Regions from separate parts of the Psychrobacter sp. Ps1 genome, predicted to be linked through region 1. Evidence: predicted binding sites of a transcription regulator. Region 1 holds the regulator's gene; each other region holds the start of a gene.
The links. The regulator PhoB, encoded in region 1, activates phosphate uptake and scavenging genes when phosphate is short. The targets are predictions, from matches to a motif close to TGTCATNAANCTGTCATAA.

Region 1 (8,490 bases):
AAGCACACCAAGCGAGGCCGACATGGCGATGATCATGGGCGTAGGTTTCCCGCCATTCCGTGGTGGCCCTTGCCGTTATGTCGACCAAATGGGTCTAGATAACTACTTGGCACTATGTGAAAAATACGCACATCTTGGCAAAGCTTATGAAGCGCCACAAAAGATTCGCGACATGGCAGCCGCAGGCGAGACTTTTTACGCAACAGCGTAATAGTCAGTCATTACTAGGATGAAGTGCAGTACGTTTGCTATTTTGCATGAAAGCAATTGAGACATGAATCGTCTCCAATAGCGAACGTACGATTATAGTTGGTTCAGTTTAATGCTAGTACGAGTAAATCAAGCGCAAATGTACCTATTGTACTTTGAGCGGGGTTAACAAGGTAATAGTCGTAAATTGGACTGACTACACTGACAATAAAAATTGAAAAGGAATATGGTATGACAACTTTAAGTCCAAAAGATGTGGTCATCGTAGATGGCGTACGCTCGGCAATGGGCAAAACCAAAAACGGTATGTTCCGTCATGTACGTGCTGATAGCATGTCAGCGGAACTAGTACGTGCGCTAGTAGAACGTAATGACTTTGATACCAATGATATCGAAGACATTATCTGGGGTTGTGTCAACCAGACGCTAGAGCAAGGCTTGAACATCGGTCGTAACATCGGTTTGCTAGCTGGTATCCCAAAGACTGCTGGTGGCCAAACGGTTAACCGTCTATGTGGTTCTTCTATGCAGGCACTACATACTGCCGCTGCACAAATCATGACCAACCAAGGTGATGTATTCATTATCGGTGGTGTTGAGCACATGGGTCACGTCGGCATGATGCACGGTGTTGATCTAAACCCTGCTGCTTCTAAGCACTATGCAAAAGCGTCAAACATGATGGGCTTGACTGCTGAAATGCTAGGTCGTATGAACAATATCACGCGCGAAGAGCAAGACGCGTTTGGTCTTGAGTCACATCGCCGTGCATGGGCTGCAACCACTGAAGGTCGTTTCGACAATGAAATCATCGGTATCGAAGGTCATGATGCTGCTGGACGTCTGCAACTATGTACGGTTGATGAAGTAATTCGTCCAGACGCAACGATGGAGCAAATGCAAAAGCTACGTCCAGCGTTTGATCCAAAAGGCGGTACAGTAACAGCGGCAACCTCATCTGCATTATCTGACGGTGCGTCAGCGATGCTAGTCATGAGCGCACAAAAAGCTAAAGATCTAGGTCTAAAGCCACGCGCCCGTATCCGTAGTATGGCTGTGGCTGGTTGTGATGCCGCTATCATGGGTTATGGTCCTGTACCTGCTACCCAAAAAGCATTGAAGCGTGCTGGCATGAGCATCGATGATATGCAAACCATCGAGCTAAACGAAGCATTTGCTGCTCAAGGTCTATCAGTGTTAAAAGGTCTGAACCTATCTGACAAGCAAGACATCGTTAACATCAACGGTGGTGCCATTGCTCTAGGTCATCCACTAGGATGTTCAGGTGCTCGTATCACAGTGACATTGCTAAACGCGATGGAGCAGTCAGATACTGAAATCGGTCTAGCGACAATGTGTATTGGTCTTGGCCAAGGTATCGCTACTATTATTGAGCGTGTTTAATCTCATTTACATAAACAAGATTATTTGAACACTTAATAAGTAGCTACTCGCTAACGAAAAACCTCTAGTCATAACGGCTAGAGGTTTTTTTATGGGTCAAATTAATAGTTGGTAAGCTAATAGATCACAGAGTCGAAAAACACAGTATTACGGCGATTAAAAATTATCTCCATTGACGCATTCATGAAACTATGACTAAATAAGAGAAAGATGAACCATGGCACTGTTTATGATAATTCTAAAATAGTTTTTAGTTGCAACTGTCAGCCGTACAAGGAGTGTACTATGTCTACTATGATTAATGATCGCACCTATCGAATCGCTCGTGAGAATACCCAAGCGATGATTGTCGATGTGCAAGAGCGCTTAACGCCGCATATCTATGATCACGAAAATATCGTCAAAAAAACCGTTACCTTGATTAAAGGGCTGCAAGCGCTCAATATTCCAATTATGCTCAATGAACAATATAAAAAAGGATTGGGCGATACCTTGCCAGAGCTGCGCGACGTACTCGAAGGAGACAATGCCAAGAGCTTTGAAAAGGTCACCTTTAGTGCCTGCGATAATAATGATTCATGGCACCATCTAGCGCAGCAGAACCGTAGTACTGTACTGCTTTTTGGTGCTGAAGCTCATGTCTGTATTATGCAGACGGCACTGGATTTATTGGATAATGGTATGCAGCCTGTCATTATTGGGGATGCAGTGGGTTCTCGTTTTCCTTATGACAAAAAGCAAGCAATTCGCCGTATTCGCCGTGCAGGGGGGGTGATCAGTACTGTAGAATCAATCTTATTTGAGCTATGCCGTAGCAGCGAAGATCCTGCGTTTAAAACCATTATTAATTTGATTAAGTAGGTGGTTAAGCTTTAGTTGCTTAAAGGCTTGGATAAATAGGGATTCAATTTGACCATTTATTTTCTAATTTATAATAGATAGCGCTTGGTAAAATAAGCGCTATTTTTTTGATAACGGTAATAGTCTTTTAACCATTGTTTGATACCAAACTAACTATAATATCTTGAGCAATGAAACTTAAAATAGCTAGAACTTATAAGCATTAAACCAATAACTAGAGAAAACCAGAGAAAATCAATGTCGCAAGCCAGCTCTATATCAGTCACTCATTCCGAATCTACTTCACATATCGACATCGACGATGTCACTCATTTCTTATTAGAGTTAGATGCGCTCAAACGCGTTAATCGCCGCAGCTATGTGACACAGACCACTCGCAAAGAAAACTCTGCCGAACATTCTTGGCATCTAGCAATGGCCTGTTGGTCAATTGCTGAATTATTTGCACTAGACGTCAATCATGAAAAATTGCTGAAGATGGCGTTGGTTCATGATTTAGGTGAGATTGATGCTGGCGATACTTTTTTATATGCTGATACGCGTACTGATGCACACGTCGAAGAGCGTGCCGGCATTGCCAGACTGCAACGTGAGCGAGGCAATGGCATTAGTGATTTGAGTGAGGTTTGGGAAGCGCAAGAAACAGGAAGCAGCAAAGAGAGTCAGTTGCTCAGAGTCGTTGATCGCTTATTGCCGTTTTTACTCAATCTAAATACCAACGGTAAAACGTGGGTTGAGCTTGGCGTTACGCGCTCGCAGGTGGCGGGTGCGCATGCATTTATCGAAGACAGCTTTCCTCCTATCCATGATTGGCTCTCACATAATATTGAATACGCAACTCAGCAAGGCTGGTTAATTGACGCGTAAGTCTGCATAAGTAACAGGCATAAAAAAAGCCCAGTTAAGCATTATGATTCACGCTTAACTGGGCTGATATTTTCAGTGCTTTTATACAAGCATGTTATTAAGCGTTTGCCATTCCTAGCAATTGACCCATTTGCACGACGCTATTGGCTTGCATACCATCTAGCCAGTCAGCCTTTGCTGCTTTTGGTAATACTACGATAGCCGTTGAGCCTAGATAGAAGCGTCCGAGCTCTTCGCCTGCTGCAAACTGCATATCGTGATCCGCTTCCTGTATATCATCCGTGCGGGTAATTTTGCCAGTGGCGACGGTTTCAATACCAGCGACGATCATAGCACCAACCATCACAACAGCTGCTTTGCCATACTTGGTATCAAACATACAGACCAGACGTTCATTACGCGCAAACAAGTCTGGCACGTTAGCCGCCGTAGTATTGTTGACCGAAAACAGTGTACCAGGTACATAGCGAGTCTTGGTCAATGTGCCAGTAAACGGCATATGCACACGGTGATAATTACTAGGTGCTAAGTAGATAGTTGCAAAACTACCATCAGCGAAATAACTGCCATCTTCACTATCAGCAAGTAGTTGGCCGACATCATAGTGACGACCTTTGGCTTGTAGTAGTTTATGGTCTTCGATTTGTCCTAGCTGAGAGATAATACCGTCCGCAGGGCTCACGATACCGTTTGCAGTAGCGTCGATGGTACGAGCATCTTCTTTTAACTCACGAGTGAAAAAGTCATTAAAACTCTCATAAGCGTTAAGGCTTTGGCGTTCGTACTCGTCTAAGCTGATATTATAAGCTTTGGCAAAGCTACGGATAAAGGTACGTTTGACATAAGGGTGGCGACTGGCGGCCAAACGTCCAGCGACTTTACTGAGCTTTTGCTGCGGTACAAGCTGTTGTAAGGTGGTAAATACATTCATAATAAGGCTACCAAAATAAGGTGTAATGTAAGAAATAATAGTTAAGTTAATGACGGTATTTTATCATGGACAGCATATTATTGTATGGCCATAATCTGTTAAGGAATTAGTAAATGAAAGCACTCATACAACGGGTGAAGCACGCTAGTGTGGTCGTCGATCAACAGTGTATTGGTGAGATTGAGCATGGGGTATTGGCATATATTGGCTTAGGGCACGAAGACGATTTCGCCGCTGCCCAGCGTATGATTGACAAAATATTGACCTATCGCATTTTTGAAAATGACGAAGATCCTGCCAAATTTGGTAAACTGGATAAAAACGTTCAGCAGGTCGGTGGTGGGCTATTATTAGTTTCACAATTTACCTTGATGGCAAAAACAGACAAAGGTCGCCGACCAGACTTTGGTGGTGCGATGGCACCTGCTGCGGCGCAAGCGCTATTTGAACAACTGGTCGATTATGCCAAAACTAAGTATCCAAATGTGGCAACTGGTCAGTTTGGTGCGGATATGCAAGTGTCGAGCGTTAATGATGGGCCGCTTAATTTTTTACTAGAAATCTGATTTTAGAGTGTCATCAAGCTGTCATAATTAATCCGTTTAATAGGTAGAGACTGGTGAGTATATATCGCCTTTTTACATGCTAGATTTTGTCCGCTAACACCGAGAATGTCCTATGTATAATGAGCAAATTTTGATTGTGGAAGATGAGCCTGCGATTCGTGAAATGGTTGTCATGACGCTAGAGATGGCTGGGTTTGATAGCTTGCAAGCGGCAGATGTGTCAGAGGCGCATCAGCAAGTGGTCGATCATAGACCGTCACTGATACTGTTAGATTGGATGTTGCCGGGTGACAAGAGTGGTGTGGATTTTTGTCGTATGCTAAAAAACGACGAGCTACTCTCTGAAATACCAGTCATTATGCTAACGGCAAAAAGTGAAGAAGACAGTAAGGTGCATGGTCTAGATGCAGGCGCAGATGATTATATGACCAAGCCTTTTTCGACTCGTGAGCTGATTTCTAGAATCAAAGCCGTACTACGCCGCAGTAGCGCGATGAGTAGCGACAAACCTATCGAAATTGGACAGTTAAGTCTAGATACCAAGAGTCAGCGCGTGACAGCTGCAGGTAAAATCGTTGATGTTGGGCCCACAGAGTATCGCCTATTGGCATTTTTTATGAGTCACCCTGAGCGCGCCTATACACGAACGCAGCTGCTCGATCAGGTATGGGGCGGCAATGTATATATCGAAGACCGAACCATCGATGTGCATATCAAACGTCTACGTAAATTACTGCGACCTTATGACTGTGATACATTGATACAGACGGTACGTGGAACAGGCTACCGATTTTCTAGCCTGATTGAGCCAAGTTAATCTTGTACAAATAATGCCGCAGCGATATAAAGGCCGCGGATAGTGGTAAGGATAAGAGATGGACAAGATAGCGCCAGCACAAAGTGAGCAATCAGCTCTATTAGAGCAAATATCTACTCAAAGTACAGCGGAGCAACTCAAAAAAATCGGCAGTGCATTACGAGCCTTGCGCGATGCAGTGATTTTGCTCAATAATAATGACGGTCTAGAATGGTGGAATCAGGCGGCACAAGACTTATTGCTGCTACAGCCAGAGGACAAAGGTCAGAACATCTTTGACTTTATTACTGTACCTGAGTTCCGCCAGTATTATGAAGGTACAACGATACCTAACGATGGCGTCCATATAGAATCGTGGCGAGATCCTAGTCGCTACTTGAAGTGCGAACTGACCCCTTTTGGGGATGAAAAATTGCTGTTTGTATATGACGTGACTCGCCTGCGGCACTTAGAGCAAATGCGTCAGGATTTTGTGGCGAATGTCTCGCATGAGCTTAGAACACCATTGACTGTGATGATGGGCTACCTAGAAAATTTCTCCGATCAGCCAGATATGCCGCCGCAATGGCGTCGCGGTTTTGAGCTTATGACGCAGCAAACTGCCCGTATGAACAGAATCGTGAACGACTTGCTGCTATTGTCTAAGATTGAAATCGAAGAGTCACACGAGCTGCATTACATAGATATGACTAAGCTACTAACCAATATCTACGACGATGCCCAAGCGTACAACCAAGCGTACAAACACATCATTCATTTGCATATAGATACGTATGATGGGCTCTACGGGTCAGAGATGTACTTAAATAGTGCGCTATCCAATCTAGTAATCAATGCCATCAAATATACACCAAAAGGTGGCAATATCACTATAAGCTGGACAAGGACGTCTGATGGCTGCCGTTTCGCGGTCGAAGATGATGGGATCGGTATTGCGTCAGAGCATATCGCCCGTTTGACAGAACGTTTCTATCGTATCGACAAAGGTCGCAGTCGTGCGACAGGTGGTACGGGGTTGGGATTAGCGATTGTAAAGCACGTATTACACCAGCACGAAGCACAATTGCAAATCGATTCAGTAGAAGGGGAAGGATCGACATTTAGTGTGGTATTTCCTTCAAACTACGTCAGATCCGTCACAGCCAATTAATACGATTTCTAGTCTGTATTAGCGTTGGTTTTTCGGCTTCAGTTTTGTGATTAATGCAAACTTAGGACTACTTCAGCTCGGGACAACGATATACTTTTCTGTATCCGTTAATCCTTTTGCAAAAGCGGATAAGGGTTGACCGCACTGCCATTAATATAGATACCATAGTGTACATGTGTCGGTGTTCCTTTTGCATTACCGCTATCACCCACATAACCGATTACGTCGCCCTGATTGACCCAATCATTGGGAGAGATGTCAGCATAGTCTTCTAGATGAGCGTAGTAATGTCCTGCGCCACCAGGCCCTACCACCACAACCACGCGTCCACCCAATGTGTTCTCACCAACCTTGCTTACTACGCCTTGCGTGGTCGACTGTACGGGAGTATTGCGCGGCGCAAAGATGTCGATGCCTTCGTGGGAGCGGCCTTGACTACGTGCTGCACCCCAAGTGTCTGTCAGGTTTCGTTCTGGTAGTGGACTGGGTAAGCTGTTTTCGGTCGGCAGTTCTTGTTGCAATAGACTTAATTGCTGCCATTTGGCAACCACAAATGACTGCGTCTGTTGACTGATACTGGGTAGTAGCTTATCAAAGACAAATAACAGTGCTAGCAATATGATAGCCTTAATCAATAGGCTTATTAAACGACTAAAAAAAGAAGGTCTGGGAGGCTGGTTGTTTCCATCTGCTAGCATTGATGTCTCATATATGTTTTATGTCATTTGAGATTTTATTATAAAAGCTTCGTCTGATAACGTATGTATCGCATTGTTATCTATCGTTTTTACCCCCATAGATATTCTTATGGTTAAGGATATAGACAGTAAATACAGTTTTATCTACTTAACATTTCTGCTGAGCATAGACAGTTGCTACTGATGGTTAATACTTTATGAATGATGCTTTTAAACCTGCTGATATTTCTGCCACGCGCGAAACAGCGCTGGTTATCGATACCGAAACAGATCAGGGCAGTGATCCCAGACCTATCCAAGTTGCTACTATCAATGTAGCAACTGGTTTCGAGTGGATGAAATACTTTAACAGTGGTCGATCTATTTCACCTATTGTCATAAAGGTGCATGGTATTACTGATGATGATGTGGCTGGACTGGAGCGATTTGAGTTGGAGCAGTTTGAGTTACCAGAGTACTTGATTGGTCATAACGTACGTTTTGATTGGCGAGTGATTGGCAGTCCTTCTGCTAAGCTAATTTGTACGGTGAGACTTGCGCGGGCCGCCTTTCCAGAATGGCGTGCTTACGGTCAGTCTAAATGTATCGAGCAGTTATTGGGTAAGGGTGAGGCGAGTGCAATGACGATTGCCGCTCATGATGCGCTTGGCGATGCTCGAATGTGCTATTTGCTGTATCAAGCATGCTGCGAGCGTCTAGAGATTGCGCCGACAGATTTTGCAGCGGCACATGCTATTTCCAATAAGGCGACCCCTGTGAGCAAGATGCCGTTTGGTAAGCATAAAGGCAAGCCGATCAAAGATGTGCCCATCAGCTATGTTAAATGGATGATAGGCAATATTCATAACATGCAGCCGTCGCTGTATTCGGCATTGACTAAACGCTTAAAACTAGATGAAGCAGAAAACGCAGAAAAGTAATCTGAGTTGTTACGTAGCTAATATATAAGGGGCTACATGACAATAAGCTTATGGCTGTTCGTGCAA
Region 2 (8,490 bases), on a different contig from region 1:
GCCAAACATCGTCAAATAGTTGGTCAATATCTCGATATTATCTGCACTACTTTCCTCGTTTGACGGCAATTTATCTCATTTTTATCACCATTTTTAAAATGAGGACACGCCCTAATAAAAAATAAACGATTATGATAAAGGTGGCTACAACAGCTACGATATAAAAGCAGAATTAACTAAGATTTAAACTTTATTGCAAAGGAATTTTCTTTTTACAGACTTCTACATCAAGCTGATAATCACTATCTGCTTTCATTCGACCTAAAATATCCAAGCGTTCGCTCAGTAGCTCCACCATTATGCTGATATTGGCTTGTTGTTTTTTGACTTGTTCTAATTTTTGCTGAGTGAGTATGAGCTGCGAATCAATATCCAAGTGACCATCATAATAATCATTTAAGCTGTTTTTGATTTCAGTAAGGGTGAAGCCAATAGCTTGCGCACTTTTGATCAGCTCTATGCGTTCGATACACTCTGGATGAAATTCGGTATATAAACGTGAGCCTGCCTGACGCTTGCGAGATTTTAGCAGGCCTAATTGCTCGTAATGGCGAACCGTATCTTTGGTCGTATTGGCCTTTGCTGCTAGCTCTCCAATCAATAGAAACGATGTATCAAGTGCCATAATAACCTCTTATTTTTTCGCTATGATAATCATAGCTCTAGTTGCCACGGCGACTCGCTATCCAGTAGCGATACGGCTAACGATTTATGAGAGTGCTTTTGCCATGGTACAGACTGGCTGCCTGTCATGTTGTCTAACTGAGTTAAAAAATCAGTACGCGGTAAAGTAGTCGCACCCAAGCTCATCAAATGATCGTTCGGTAACTGACAGTCGACGAGTGCGACATCACTTTGTTCACATAAGCGCATCAGACCCCAAAACGCTAGCTTTGACGCATTAGACGCTCGATGAAACATTGACTCACCAAAATAGATGCCGTTTATTTTTAACCCGTATAATCCGCCAATCAGTTGACCTGCTTCGTCCCAAACTTCAATGCTATGAGCAAAGCCTTGCGCATGCAATTTGGTATAAGCTTCAATCATCTCATCATGAATCCAAGTATGCTCGCCTTCAGGCTGATTGTCATTAAGGCCATCACTGCGCGGTAAGCTACAGGCATGTATGACATCGTCAAAAGCTTGATTAAGCGTCACTTGCCAACGTTCGCGATTTGCTTGCTTACGTAGAGACTTACTCGGTTGATAGGCAGATGGGATGATCACACAACGCGGCTCGGGACACCACCAAGCAATAGGCTCATCTTCGTTAAACCAAGGAAACAGCCCTTGAGCATAGGCTGATATCAGCGTTTCGGGTGCCAGATCACCGCCCATAGCGACGATGCCAATGCCATCAGGATCGATAGAAATGGGATCAGGAAAGTCATAACGCCCAAGACTTTTTAAACTCTCAGGCGTGATGTGTTTATCGTGCTGTTGAATAAAGTTGCCCATTTAGGCTTCTTTATCTGCAGTTAAGGTTGAATCGTAAGTGTGATCACGAGCGACGGTTTCGCCCAGTGCATCCAAGTACTTTTCAGCATCCAGCGCAGCCATACAGCCTGTACCAGCAGAAGTGATGGCTTGACGGTAGACGTGATCGGCTACGTCACCTGCGGCAAACACACCTTCGATACTGGTCTGAGTGGCATTACCATTCAAGCCACTATTAACGATCAGGTAGCCATCCTTCATGTCTAATTGACCTTTGAACAAGTCAGTGTTTGGCTTATGACCAATAGCGACAAACATACCCATTGTATCTAATTGTTTGGTGCTGCCATCAATCATCGATTCGATGACGACGCCATTGACGCCCATATCATCACCGACCACTTCTTTTACTTGATGGTTCCATTCGATTTTGACATTACCATTTTTAGCTTTTTCAAATAGCTTGTCTTGCAGAATTTTTTCAGAGCGTAGGCTGTCACGGCGATGCACTAAGGTCACTTCAGACGCAATATTAGATAAGTACAAAGCTTCCTCAACCGCTGTATTACCACCACCAATCACCGCAACTTTTTGGTTTTTATAGAAGAAACCATCACAAGTGGCACAGGCTGATACACCAAGCCCTCTGAACTTAGTCTCTGATTCTAGTCCCAAGTACTGTGCAGAGGCACCAGTTGAGATAATGAGCGCATCACAAGTATAGCTACCGTTGTTACCTGTCAATTGAAAAGGACGCTCGTTTAGGTTTACTTCGTTGATATGATCGTAGACCAATTCAGTACCGAAACGCTCAGCATGCGCTTTCATCCGTTCCATTAATGCAGGACCTGTCAAATCATGCGCATCGCCTGGCCAGTTGTCGACTTCGGTAGTGGTAGTTAATTGTCCACCGACTTCCATACCAGTAACCATAACTGGCTTAAGGTTAGCGCGTGCTGCATAAACTGCTGCAGAGTAGCCAGCAGGGCCTGAGCCTAAAATAATGAGCTTTTCGTGACGTGGAGCAGTAGTGTCAGTTGCCATGAGTTGTTCCTTGCTAAATATACGAATTAAAAATGTAAGTTATAAATATAATAAAAGACGAATATCAAAAATGACTACGAATATGCTTCTTCTAATTGCTGTGTGATAATAACATAAGGGCACAGCGCACAAAGTGCAAGTTTGCTAAAACAAACACAGGTATCATTAGAATCAAAGAATAAATAGCTTTGGAATATAAGTGCGAAAAATTATGTGTATTTTATAGAATTTAGGCAATACAGTTAGCCATATTTTGCCACTCGTGTTTCGCTAACCAACTGTTTTCTTACGCAAAGTGTCTATTGATTTACTTTCTTACACGCTTTCTTGATAAGACTGTCGCCACTGTACCTATGTATTTGTTATTATAAGAAGTTATGCCAAGTGTAGTAGGAGCCAAGCGATAACGGTTGTTTCAAGGTTCTATGATCGGCACATGCCAAACAGACACTTCGCTCGGTACATTTATGTCAACACTTTATGTCAGCATGATTAGGCTTAGTCATGCATTGGCGACCATTTAGTATTAATAACAAGGCAGATCTTACGTGATATCAGCACCGCTTATTGAGTATTTAAAAAAGGGAATATTTACCCTCCTTGGGTTAATACTGGCCGTTTATCTGTTTGTCATTTTGATGACTTATACAGGCAACGATCCTAGCTGGTCGCACATTAGTAGTGATATGACCACGATTAATAACATGGGCGGCGAGGCAGGCGCATGGTTGTCCGATTTGCTTTATAGCTTTTTTGGGTTTGGTGCTTGGTGGTTTTTGGCATTTGTGGTTTATGAATCTATCTTGATTTGGTGGGAAAACAAGCCAACGTTTTGGCTCATGCGATTGGTCGCTTATGTGTTTTTGCTATTAAGTGCTAGCGCATTATTTGCACAATTGGTCTCTTTAGTTCAGCAAGTCACAAACCCTGACGCAATCGGCCTCGAAGGTGTCGCTGGTGGTATCATCGGGCTAGAGTTACAGGCGCGTTTGGCACAGCTGCTATCGCAGTGGGGGAGTGTGGTTTTCTTAGCAGTATTCGTTGTGATTACTGCTACGTTTGCCTTTAATATCCATTGGATGACGATATATCAAAAGGTTCGTGCGCTGTCGTGGCTTGGTTCAGGTGTAAAAAGTCAGGATGCTATCGACGCTACTGAACCGAGCACTGAACTACAAGCTGATACCCAGAACTTAGATGAACCGGTAGATAAAAAAGTAGAACATGAGCAGCTGCCACTGGAGTTGCAGTCCGCAAAAAATAATAGCGGTACTCAAGACGTCAGTAGTAGCGGACGTTTCGGTAGTGTATTGTCAGACTTTTTGGCAACATCAGGATTGGCAGATAGTGTCAAGGCCTCTGTCATCGCAGCAAAAGCAGCGGCGACACCTAATAGCTCAAAAGGTGAGCAGGCAAATACCGGCACAGAAACGCTTAACGCTGCTACTGATAATACAGCCAACCATACAGTCCAGCCATTAGTTTCAAACTTGACTGCACCTATTGCTCGCAAAGTTGAGCCAAGCTTTGCATGGAATGATGCCAATACGGTCGATGACTTACTTGCAAGTGAGCAAATGGCTTACAGTGCTAGTGGCATGGACAGCTCGGCTATGCCTGTACCTAACTATTCCCCAACGGGTACTAGTACCACAGCATCGTTAGAGAAAGCAGTACCTGCCACTATAGCAACTACAGTGACGGAGGCAGGTGCTCAATTAGATATACATGATAAAGAATCACTAGCTCAGCCATCAGTTGATGAGTCAGTGCACAGTGATTTGGCCAGTCAACCAGTCGTTGAACCTGCTGAGCCTAAAATCTCTACGACACATGAGATTGCAGAAGTAGATAAATTAGCAGAAGCATGGTTGGCAGAGCATGCTGATATATCAGAACATACAGAGTCTATTGTAGAAAAATCTGAAGACTCTAAGCCTGTTCAGGAAACTGTCGCAGCTGAGCCAATAGTACAAGAGAAGACTCTAGAACCTATCGTAGAAGAGCCTATTAGTTTTGTACAGGATTCAGCCAATCAGCTGTCTGATACGCCTGTAGAGTTGCCACAGACTAACAATGCATCAATAGTCTCTGAGCCTGAAGTTGCTCTGGTAACAGTAGAGACTGAGACTGCATTGTCAGATGTGTCAGATGTGTCAGATGTGTCAGATATGACACCAACCAACACGCCTCCTGCCAATCCAAAAGCAACGCCAACGGTGGAAGTGACTAGCCCAGTCTCAAATGTACAGCCTGATCAGAAAGCGCCTGTGCAACCATCTGTTAGTTTTGCTGTCCCAGAGGGCGATAGCAGCAACCATATCACTGATATGATGCCAGATGACGATAGTGATGACGACACCAATGTACCGGTCATGCCGCATATTAGTGATGACGCAGCCTTCAGTCAAAAGTCGCGCTCGATGCAAACGGCAGCTTATCGCAGCAGTCTAACGCCCATTCCAGAAGTCTCTATATTGGATAAGCCCGATCCTGATCGCAAGCCTAGCTATACTGTGGCTGAGCTTGAAAAGCTGTCTGAATTGCTAGAAATTAAGCTACAAGAATTCAATGTAAAGGCCTCTGTGGTTAATGCTATCCCTGGCCCTGTCGTCACCCGTTTCGAAGTAGAGTTGGCTGCTGGTGTGAAGGCTAGTAAAGTCACAGGTATCTCGCGTGATTTAGCGCGCTCACTATCGATGGCTTCTTTGCGTGTGGTAGAAGTGATTCCGGGCAAACCCTACATCGGTATCGAAGTGCCTAACAAGAAACGTGAAATGGTACGCTTGATTGAACTGCTCAATACCGAAACGTTCAAAGACCCTAAAGCGCAGATTAGCATGGCGATGGGTAAAGACATCGGTGGTAACCCAATCATTACTGACCTTGCACGTGCGCCGCATATGCTGGTCGCTGGTACCACAGGCTCTGGTAAATCAGTATTGGTCAACTCGATGCTGTTATCGATGCTACTCAAATATACGCCCAATGAGCTGCGTCTTATCTTGATTGATCCAAAGCAGTTAGAGCTTGCCAATTACAATGATATTCCGCATTTGCTAACGCCAGTAGTCACCGATATGACGGAAGCGGCTAGTAGCTTGTCATGGTGTGTGGCCGAGATGGAACGTCGCTATCAGTTGATGAGTTTGCTAAAGGTTCGTAAGCTCAATGAGTTTAATAAGAAAGTCATCGCGGCGGAGAAATCAGGCAATCCAATGCTCGACCCTCTATGGCGTCCAAATGACAGCGTAAGTATTAGCCAAGCACCTAAGCTAAAAACACTACCTATGATTGTCATTGTCGCGGATGAGTTTGCCGATATGATTATGCAAGTTGGTAAACAAGCCGAAGAGCTCATCACACGTTTGGCGCAAAAATCGCGCGCTGCCGGTATTCATTTAATGCTAGCGACTCAGCGTCCGTCCGTCGATGTCATTACGGGTCTGATTAAAGCCAACATCCCAGTGCGTGCAGCCCTACGAGTCAACTCAAAAGTCGATTCACGTACGATTCTAGATAGTGGCGGTGCTGAGGATATGCTAGGTAACGGTGATATGTTGTTCTTGGGACCAGGGCAGATTGAGCCGGATCGTGTACATGGTGCTTATGTCAGTGACGAAGAAGTTAACCGTGTCTGTGATGCGTGGCGTGAGCGCGGCGCCCCTGACTATATTGATAATATGGCAGGCAACTTTGAATTATCTAGCCCAGGCGGTGGTAGTACAGCCAATGCCTCTGGTGAAGATGATGATTTATATAATGATGCCGTGGCCTTTATCATGGAAACACGTAAAGTTTCTGCTTCAAGCATTCAGCGTAAATTCAGCATCGGCTACAACCGTGCTGCGCGTATTGTCGACTCTATGGAAGAAGCTGGATTGGTCAGCTCGATGGGCAAAAGTGGCAAACGTGAACTATTAATGTAGGATTAATTCTTAAGCTGATAACGAAAAAGCGAGTCATGACAATGGCTCGTTTTTTTGCTTTAAATTAAGATGACGATATGTATGTACTCTTCTAGCTGTTTATTAAACTGATATACTTTATATTAAAACAAGTATCGAGCTTCACTTATTAGAAGTGCTGTACGGTGCAGTGTATAAATATTAAGAGATCTATAGCCAAGCCCACTTAAAAGTGTTATAAACTAATAATCAAACCTAATTGTTGTCATAAAGACCATGACTTACTCACTAGATTTTCGTAGACAAGTTCTTAAAAGTATAGATGACGGTATGACCTTTGCCGGGGCAGCTGAGTTCTACAATCTCAGCCCAACCACCATACAAAACTGGAAGAGACGTGTTCATAGTAAAACAACAAGGCAAACTAAACCTTATAAAATACCAGATGACGTGCTACTTAATGATGTCAAAGAATATCCTGATGATTACCAGTATGAGCGAGCACGTCGTCTAAACTGTAGTAAAACAGGCATTTATCATGCCCTAAAGCGCCTTGGTATCAGTCAAAAAAAAGACCTTAGAGCATCCAAAAGCGTGTCCGATCAAAAGAGCGATATACCACAGTAAGCTTGATATCTTTAAACAACAAGGCTATCCCATTGTCTATATGGATGAAAGCGGCTTTGAGGCTGAAACCATTCGTTCTCATGGCTATGCACCGATTGGTAAACCCTGTATCGATAGCTACAACTGGCAAGCTTCGAGACGTACGAATGTCATCGGAGCTCTCTATGAAAAAATGCTATTTGCGCTTGATTACTTTGAACACAATATTAACAGCAGCATATTCTACGACTGGTGCAAGTTCACACTTATTCCAAGTCTTAAAACTAAATGCGTGATTGTCATGGATAATGCTCGATTTCATAAGAGTAAGCGTATTCAAAAGCTACTTAATAGACATGGTCATCGTATTTTATGGCTGCCGCCGTACAGCCCTGATCTAAACCCTATCGAGAAAAAATGGGCACAGGCTAAGTTTCTACGCCAAGGATGGATGGAGAATAATCTACCTAAACTGTTTCATGATATGGGCTGTATCGATTTTATAAAGACTTAACTATAACTATGCTGTGTTATTCCCATTAAAGTTCCATTTAGTAAAAAATGGAGCTATCTTTATCTCATGTTTGCTAGCATTTTTGACATTTGGTTATTTTATAAGTTTTTGATAAAAACTTAATATCTAGTGGTAAATATATATCCATTTTAAAAAGCAATCACTCCAAAATTTACGACAGTTACTCTCCAAGGAAGGTTAGTTATGTTTAAAGAATATACTCAGTATGATGGTCTCGCCTTAGCAGCATTGGTCAATTCAGGTGAGGTAAGCGCGAAGGAATTGCTAGATGCTGCTGTCCATCAAGCCAATCAAATCAACCCTAAGCTAAATGCTATCGTGCATCGATTTGATGAGCGTGCTTATAATGCCGCGCAGGCAGGTTTACCTTCAGGTGTATTTACTGGCGTGCCGTATTTACTAAAAGATTTATCTTTCAGCTTTGCCGATGAGCCGATTACGATGGGCAGTCGCAGTGTCAATATCATTTCAGAGAAAGACAGCGAAATCGTCAAAAGGATGAAAGCGACAGGCGTTAATACCTTTGGCAAGACTAATACTCCTGAGTTTGGTTTGATTATCACCACTGAGCCAAAAGCGCATGGTGCTACTCATAATCCTTTTAAGAAAGGCTATAGCTCTGGCGGCTCGTCAGGGGGCAGTGCAGCAGCAGTTGCGAGCGGTATCGTACCGATGGCAGGCGGCGGTGATGGTGGCGGCTCGATACGTTTTCCCTCTGCTTGGTGCGGTACGTTTGGGTTAAAGCCAAGCCGCGGACGTAATCCAATGGGCCCTAATCTTGGTGAAGGCTGGGAGGGTGCAGTGGCTGACCACGTGATTACGCGTTCAGTACGCGATAGTGCAGCGATGCTAGATGCCACTAGCGGAGCAGAGATTGGCGCCCCTTATGTTATTGCTCCGCCAGACGGCACTTTTTTGCAAGCGGCGATGCGTGCACCGCGAAAGCTAAAAATCGCT
Region 3 (8,490 bases), on a different contig from region 1:
ATTCATGGCAGTGCCAGCGGCCTTTTTTTCGCAGTTGGCATGGTCTTGAATGATCATAGGTAGATTTTCAATCGCAGCGTTTACCCAAGCTTGCGTGGTTTGCGCTCCTAAGAAGTTGTAAACAGGAGATAAGTCTACCTTTATAGGAGTGCGCAGATGCGTAATATCGACACTATCTTCTTCAGGCAGCTCTTCTTCGATTAGATCTGATTCAGCACTACTATTTACAGTTTGAGAGACATTTTCTTCGACAGATTTTTTCTCGATATTATCGTTATCTATAGTATTTGCTGTTGATTGTAATGTCGTGAGGTCTTGTTGATTGATAGTCATAGTCATAGTCTAAGGAAGCTTTATTTATGAATGGTGATACCAGTAATTATATCGTTAGTCTGACCTAGATACGATGCTAAATAACTGACAGTCATTAATAGGTATTTATTAATAGATAACGGTTAAGCATAATTCAAGGTATTAATGATTACTTACTGTTTATATTAATGTTGCTGCATCTATTTCCCAGATGATGATTATAGCTCCTAGAGTAGGCTGCTTATACATTATCATTATTAAACAGCCTAAGTATTTACTTAGTGAATGGTGTTTCCTTGTTAATTTTATTATTTGATAGTAGGATGAGATTTTGCTCTTTAAGCATTTCGTCTTATTTTTATGATTCACTATTAGTAAAGAGTAAGTCTAATATCAATAGATTGCCTTTTACTAGAACATCAAATTTGTAGATATATCTTCTTAGAAAAATTAGAGAATCAAAGATTCCACAACGAATGAGATATGAACGTTTAAACCTCACAAGATTAAAAACTCTTAAACAGTTACTGTCACAACTCAGTATTAGTACCCCTCACGAACAGATAAGGATAACAATATGAGCCAGTCTTCTAACACCAATCGTATTCAAAAAGGCAGTCTTGCCATCGATCAGCAGTTATATGACTTTATTGAAAACGAAGTACTACCGAAAGTCGGTGTGGATTCAGACGATTATTGGTCAGGTTTCGAAAAGGTTATTAAAGAATTTACCCCGCGCAATAAAGCGTTACTTGCGACTCGTGACAAGATTCAAGCGCAAATTGACCAATGGCATCTAGATAATCCTGCAAAAGATGGCGAAATAGACTATCCAGCTTACAAGACATTCCTGCAAGAGATTGGCTATTTGCTACCTGAAGGCGAAGCGTTTACGGTTGATACCAAAAACGTCGATGACGAAATCGCACACATCGCAGGGCCGCAGCTAGTCGTACCAGTTCGTAACGCTCGTTATGCGCTTAATGCGACCAACGCACGATGGGGTAGTTTATACGATGCGTTGTATGGCACCGATGTTATCAGTAGTGACAATGGCCAAGAAGCGGGTGGTAGCTATAATCCTACTCGCGGCGCCGCTGTTGTCGCTTACGCCAAAGCATTTTTAGATGAGCACTTCACACTAGCATCAGGCTCTTATAATGATGTGACTGGTTTTAAAGTAGTCGATGGCAAGCTAGAGGTCGTACAAGGTGATAACAGTACCGCGCTAAAAGATACGGCTAAATTTGTCGGCTTTGTCGGCGACGCTGAAGCTCCTACAGGTGTACTGTTAAAGAACAACGGCTTGCATGCTGAGATTCAAATCGACAGTAATCATCCAGTGGGTAAAGACGATCCAGCAAATATCAAGGATGTACTGCTTGAATCGGCCATGACAGCCATTCAGGATTGTGAAGATTCAGTCGCTGCTGTAGATGCAGAAGAAAAAGTCGAAGTCTATCATAACTGGCTTGGCTTGATGAATAGCGACCTACAAGAAACCTTTGAGAAGGGTGGCAAAACGCGTACGCGTAAGCAAAACCCAGATCGTGAATATAACACACCAGATGGTGGCAAGCTGATCTTGCCAGGTCGTTCGCTATTATTAATTCGTAACGTCGGTCACTTAATGCAGAACCCTGCCATCTTAGTCGATCTAGGCGATGGTCAAGAGCAGATATTTGAAGGCTTAATGGATGGCTTAATCACGCCACTATTATCACTTAATGATATTAAAGGCAAAAACGAGCTATCAAACTCGCGTCAAGGCTCAATGTATATCGTGAAGCCAAAAATGCATGGCCCTGAAGAAGTTAAAATGGCCAATGACTTATTTAATGCATCAGAGGATCTATTAGGTCTAGAGCGCAATACGCTTAAAATCGGCATCATGGACGAAGAGCGCCGTATGACGGTGAACTTAAAAGAAGCAATCCGCCAAGCTAAAGAGCGCGTTATCTTTATTAACACAGGTTTCTTAGATCGTACTGGTGATGAGATGCATACCAGCATGAATGCAGGTCCATTTGTACCAAAAGGCGAGATGAAATCGCAAGCATGGCAGCCTGCTTACGAGCAGTGGAACGTCGATATCGGTCTAGAGACAGGCCTACAAGGTCGCGCGCAAATCGGTAAGGGTATGTGGGCCAAGCCTGATGAAATGAAAGAGATGATGGATACTAAGGCTGCTCATCCTAAGTCTGGTGCTAGCACTGCGTGGGTACCATCACCAACGGGCGCTACCTTGCATAGCATACACTATCATCAAGTGAGCGTAGCTGATGTACAAGACACGCTAAAATCACGCGAGCGTGCTAGCTTGGACGACATCTTGACCATCCCATTAGCAAAAAATACCGACTGGACTGACGAAGAAAAGCAGCAAGAGCTTGAAAACAATGCTCAAGGTATCTTGGGTTATGTCGTACGCTGGGTAAATCAAGGCGTTGGTTGCTCCAAGGTGCCTGATATCAATGATGTCGGTCTCATGGAAGATCGTGCTACTTTGCGTATCTCAAGCCAACATATTGCTAACTGGTTGCATCATGGCGTGGTTAGTGAGCAGCAAGTGATGGATACGATGAAACGCATGGCCAAGGTCGTCGATGAGCAAAATGCAGGCGATGATGACTATCAATCAATGGCAGATAACTTCGATAGCTCTTATGCATTCAAAGCCGCCTGTGATTTAGTCTTTAAAGGACGTGAGCAGCCTAGTGGTTATACTGAGCCATTGTTGCATCAAGCACGTTTGGATCTTAAAGCAAACGCTTAGAACAATAGACTAAATATGACAGGCATTTGAGCATACTTGATGAGCAAGTATGCCAGTCAGTCTTGCTCGTTTGTAACTGATAAATTTGCTCAAATAGATTATTAACTTCTTAATTAGCGCTATTTATTTTTAGTAAATAGCGCTTTATTTTGGACTATTATTCGATGTTTATTATAAAAATTTAAGAATATTAGTAATCATATTAACCAATATTATTCGTATCTAATTGAGTAAGCGGAAGTTTTTTCACAATCGTTCAAATAAAATGAAGGGTCTATTATTTGATAATAGATGTATCGAAAAGGCAAAAAAATATGTTGCAAATTATGTCAAAGTTGTTATGCTTGTACTCGAAGTATGAGTTTGGTAACGGATGTTACGCAATGGAAGGATGAAAACTAAAGATTACATGGCAGTTACTTTTTTAATCCCAGTTATGTAAATCATGGTTTTTTTCATCTTACTGTAATAGAACTTCGCCACACTTGTTTCTGACTAATCTCGGTAGCCAGTTACACATTATATCTTTGAGGATTTGTGACGATACCATTATGGGCGCCAGCTAATAATAGCTTGCTCATTACTACAATTGTAAAGTGGAGATACCCCATGAAAAAACTACTTTTAGCTACAGCAATCGCAGCCCTATCTGTATCAGCAGCCAATGCAGCACCTACTGTTTATGGTAAAGCATTCGTCGGTGTGGATTATGTTAATCTAGACAACGAGTTAAGCAACACCGATGAAGATGCGGTACAGATCAACTCATACTCGTCACGTCTTGGCTTTAAAGGTTCGGAAGCAATTACTGCCAATACTGACGTGATCTATCAGTATGAAGTAGGTATCAATGTTGATGGTAACGCAGGTGATGATAACAATATCGCATTCAAGAGCCGTGATACTTATCTAGGGTTCAAGAATGATAGCTACGGTGAGTTCCGTTTTGGTCGTAACACCTCAGTACTTGATTACGTAAATAACGTGATCACTTCTGGCAGTGGTTTTTGGGATAATTTAGGTTCGAATCAGCTTGATTCAGAAGAAAGCGGCATCAACATGACTGATAGTGGTCGCCGTAATAACTCTCTTGTTTGGCAAGCACCTAAGTACAATAATCTACCATTAGATGTTGCACTTATGTATAAAGCTGACGAATCGTTAAATGACTCTACTAGCAGCGATGCAGGTTTTGCAGCAGCAGCAATGTATGATGCTGGTACTGGTATTACGTTTGGTGCCGCTTATGACAACGATGTTAACCTAGATGGTGATCTTATTCGTGGTACGGCTACTGTTGATCTAGGCAAGTACATGGCAGCTCCTGTAGTACTTGGCGCTCTATATCAAGTTGCTGATTTCGATTCTACTTCTGGTCTAGGTGACGAGAAAGAAAAAGGCTTTGTTGTTAGTGCGAAAATGGGCTTGAATAACTTCGCTAAGCCAGCCGCTGTTTATGTTCAGTACAACAATACTTCTGACGTATTAGGCTTTGACAACTTTGATTCAGATCAGATCGTTGTTGGTGGTGAGTATCAATTCAAAAGCAACATGATCGCTCACGCTTATGTCGGTCAAAACTCAGCTGAAAATGCTGTTGGTGAAGACTATGATTTGTTCGCAGCCGGTGGCGGTTTAGAATATAAATTCTAAATCAGATAGTCTTATAAGTTATTTACCAAAGACTCATCCTTCGGGGTGAGTTTTTTGTTGTGTAGGATTTTAATAACAGAAAAATGTTTGCTTCCAGCGCGAAAACATAAGAGTTTCAGACAGTTTGCATTTTTGCCCTATATTTTATGGCGTATTTTTAGTAAAATCCTTCTTTACCAATTACCGACAGAGTACTATGACCAAGTTTATATTCGTGACCGGTGGGGTAGTGTCCTCACTAGGAAAAGGTATCACCGCAGCTTCTCTTGCAGCGGTCTTAGAAGCACGTGGCGTGACTGTCACGATGACCAAAATGGATCCGTATATTAACGTTGATCCAGGTACGATGAGCCCGTTTCAGCATGGTGAAGTATTCGTCACTGAAGATGGCGCAGAGACCGATTTAGATCTGGGTTATTACGAGCGCTTCTTGCGTCACTCAAAAATGAGTAAGAGTAATAATTTTACCAGTGGCCGTATTTATCAAAATGTTTTAAATAAAGAACGTCGCGGTGAATACCTTGGCGGTACGGTACAGGTTATTCCGCATATTACGGATGAGATCAAAAGCAAGATTCTTGCTAGCGGCGAGGGCTATGATATTGCTATTATCGAAATTGGCGGTACCGTTGGTGATATCGAATCACTTCCGTTTATGGAAGCCGTACGTCAGATGCAAGTAGAGCTTGGCCGTAATAGAGCCATGCTAATGCATCTTACTTTAGTACCGTATATTGCTAGTGCTGGTGAGACCAAAACCAAGCCAACGCAGCATTCAGTAAAAGAGCTACGCTCTATTGGCCTACAGCCTGATATCTTAATCTGTCGCTCTGATCATCACATCTCTCAAGACAACCGTCGTAAGATTGCGCTATTTACCAACGTTGAAGAGCGTGCGGTAATCATGTGTGAAGATGCACAAAGTATTTATCAAATCCCGCGCACATTACACGAGCAAGATCTTGATGATTTAATCTGTGAGCGTTTCGGTCTTGATGTGCCTGAAGCTGATTTGAGCGATTGGGATAAAGTTGTTGAAGCTCAGTTGAATCCAGAAGGAACAGTGACTGTTGCGATGGTCGGCAAATATGTCGAGCTTCCAGATGCTTATAAGTCTATTAACGAAGCATTGCTACACGCAGGTATCACGCATAAAGTAGATGTGAAGATTGACTACATCGATGCTGAACGTCTAGAAGATGATGATACTTTGCTTACGCAGCTAAACGATGCTGATGCTATATTAGTACCAGGCGGTTTCGGTGAGCGCGGTACGATGGGCAAGATAAAAGCCATCACTTATGCTCGTGAAAACAACGTTCCGTATCTAGGCATTTGCCTTGGTATGCAGTTGGCTGTGATTGAGTATGCGCGTAACGTACTTAACATTAACGCTAACTCTTCTGAGTTTGATCGTAAGACAGCTGAGCCTATCATTGGTCTGATCACTGAATGGTTAGATGAGCGCGGCGAGCTGCAGATTCGTAGTGATGATTCAGACCTTGGTGGCACGATGCGCCTAGGCGCACAGCAAGCAGAGTTAGTTTCTGGTAGTAAGCTAAGCCAAATTTACGGTGCGAGCAATATCACTGAGCGTCATCGCCATCGCTATGAGATGAATAATCGTTATATCGAGCCGTTAGAGCAAGCAGGTATGACCATCTCTGGTTATTCTGCCAAGCAGCATTTGGTAGAGTCAGTTGAGATTTCTGAGCATCCATGGTTTGTCGCTGTGCAGTTCCATCCTGAATTTACTAGCTCACCACGTGGTGGTCACCCATTGTTTAATAGCTTTGTAAAAGCGGCTAAGAACCACAACGAAGCAAAATAGCTCTCAAAATGTAATCTATATTGAAAGCGTTTATTATAAAAAAGACTGATCTTCGGATTGGTCTTTTTTTTTGTTTAATTCAGGCTGTTTGTTGTTATTAATCAGCAATCATCTTTACTAATGACGTCTAATTACGCTTGCATACTTTTTTTAATCAGCCTATCGGTTACAATATAGGACAGACATATTAATAACAAAATAAGAGGTAATGGCTTCATGGACAAATTATTGACCGCACAATCACATATCACGATCAACACTCCTAACAACGATACGATCAACATTGGTAACGACCAGCCTTTTGTATTGTTCGGTGGTATGAATGTTTTAGAGTCTAAAGAATTGGCATTTGAGATTGCTGAGCAGTATGTTGATATTTGCAAGCGCTTGGGTATCGGCTATGTTTTTAAAGCGAGCTTTGATAAAGCCAATCGTTCAAGTCTGCATTCGTATCGTGGGCCTGGTTTAGAGCAAGGTATCGATTGGTTAGGTCAGATCAAAGAAAAGTTCCAAGTACCGATTATCACTGATGTGCATGAGCCACATCAAGCAGCACCAGTTGCTGAAGTGGCTGATATTATTCAGTTACCTGCATTTTTGTCGCGTCAGACAGATTTAGTGCATGCGATGGCAAAAACAGATGCCATTATTAATATCAAAAAGGCGCAGTTTTTGGCCCCTCACGAGATGCGTCATATCGTTAATAAGTGCCTAGAGGGTGGTAATGATAAATTGATACTTTGTGAGCGTGGTAGTGCTTTTGGCTATAATAATTTGGTCGTGGATATGCTTGGTTTTGATACTATGAAGCAGATGGATATACCGGTATTCTTTGACGTGACGCATAGCTTACAGCAGCCAGGTGCACGTAGTGATAGCGCTGGTGGACGTCGTGAGCAGATTACAACGCTTGCCCGTGCAGGTATGGCTACAGGATTGGCAGGGTTATTTTTAGAAGCGCATCCAAACCCAGAAACTGCAAAATGTGATGGTCCATGTGCGCTGCGTATGAGCCAACTAGAGCCTTTCTTACGTCAGCTTAAGCAAATTGATGATTTGGTCAAAGGTTTTGAAGTATTGGATACTCATTGATACGGTACGTAATAAGAGGGCTATACAATGGCAATTCAAATGGCGCAAGTAAGCATCGAAAATATCGATGATGCAGAAGGCTTAGATAGTGTGATGACCGCTCTTAAAAACATCTCAGGCGTGACGGCTATTAATTTGGATCCTAAGCATAATGTTGCAACGGTAAGCTATGAGGATACAGATACTAGTATCCATGCCTTAACAGCAGCGATTAGCATGGTGGACTATGTGACTCAGCCATTTCCGATTGATTCACCACAGAACCCGCACCATAACGATTCATAATCACAAATAACTATTGTTATAAACTTGTCGATGAGCTATTTTACGTTTTTATTAATAAGTTACTGTCTCGTTAATAGCATCTCGTTAATAAAGCAACAACCAAACAGTCTTGTTGTCGAGGATAATAGGGCTTATGCTTATTTAATGTAGCTTTGATAGTTGCTCTTACTTTGATAACTTAAAAGGTGTCAAAGTAAGTATTAACAGAATCACTATTAGAGTTGCTCATTACTAATAAAAATAAGGAGCCCAATATGGCAGATCAAACACGTATTATTAAAATTGATGGCATGACTTGTGGCGGATGCGTAGCAAGCGTACATACAGCAACAGCTGATATTGATGGATTAGAGACTATTACCGTTGACCTCGCTGACAACCTAGCGACGATAACCTTTGATGATAGCAAAACCAGTGCAGAGGCTATTGCTTCAGTTATTGACGATGCGGGATTTGAGGCGACAGTTGCTAACTCATAAATCTCATCACTTATTTACAGAACCAGCTAACATGTTATTACAAGCATGATAGCTGGTTTTTT

Region 2: I3249_RS13115 (DNA translocase FtsK) is a predicted target of PhoB. The motif match lies at 2,963-2,981, and genes of this name have one in related genera.
Region 3: I3249_RS02940 (porin) is a predicted target of PhoB. The motif match lies at 3,542-3,560, and genes of this name have one in related genera.

Annotation. Positions count from the first base shown of each region.
Region 1 covers NZ_JADQAN010000018.1:51,615-60,104, forward strand. The annotation lists gene fadB (fatty acid oxidation complex subunit alpha FadB) at 1-211, shown strand, start outside; gene fadA (acetyl-CoA C-acyltransferase FadA) at 442-1,614, shown strand; gene I3249_RS10045 (isochorismatase family protein) at 1,900-2,475, shown strand; gene I3249_RS10050 (HD domain-containing protein) at 2,713-3,342, shown strand; gene asd (archaetidylserine decarboxylase) at 3,440-4,273, opposite strand; gene dtd (D-aminoacyl-tRNA deacylase) at 4,387-4,839, shown strand; gene phoB (phosphate regulon transcriptional regulator PhoB) at 4,952-5,656, shown strand; gene phoR (phosphate regulon sensor histidine kinase PhoR) at 5,715-6,806, shown strand; gene I3249_RS10075 (M23 family metallopeptidase) at 6,914-7,504, opposite strand; gene I3249_RS10080 (DUF3820 family protein) at 7,702-8,424, shown strand; gene I3249_RS10085 (alpha/beta fold hydrolase) at 8,473-8,490, opposite strand, start outside.
Region 2 covers NZ_JADQAN010000007.1:775-9,264, forward strand. The annotation lists gene I3249_RS04895 (MerR family transcriptional regulator) at 191-625, opposite strand; gene aat (leucyl/phenylalanyl-tRNA--protein transferase) at 655-1,461, opposite strand; gene trxB (thioredoxin-disulfide reductase) at 1,462-2,484, opposite strand; gene I3249_RS13115 (DNA translocase FtsK) at 3,033-6,413, shown strand; gene I3249_RS04915 (IS630 transposase-related protein) at 6,723-7,019, shown strand; gene I3249_RS04920 (IS630 family transposase) at 6,946-7,512, shown strand; gene I3249_RS04925 (amidase) at 7,717-8,490, shown strand, end outside.
Region 3 covers NZ_JADQAN010000004.1:97,481-105,970, forward strand. The annotation lists gene I3249_RS02930 (tRNA-(ms[2]io[6]A)-hydroxylase) at 1-333, opposite strand, end outside; gene I3249_RS02935 (malate synthase G) at 890-3,088, shown strand; gene I3249_RS02940 (porin) at 3,698-4,741, shown strand; gene I3249_RS02945 (CTP synthase) at 4,938-6,572, shown strand; gene kdsA (3-deoxy-8-phosphooctulonate synthase) at 6,789-7,664, shown strand; gene I3249_RS02955 (heavy-metal-associated domain-containing protein) at 7,692-7,949, shown strand; gene I3249_RS02960 (cation transporter) at 8,204-8,428, shown strand.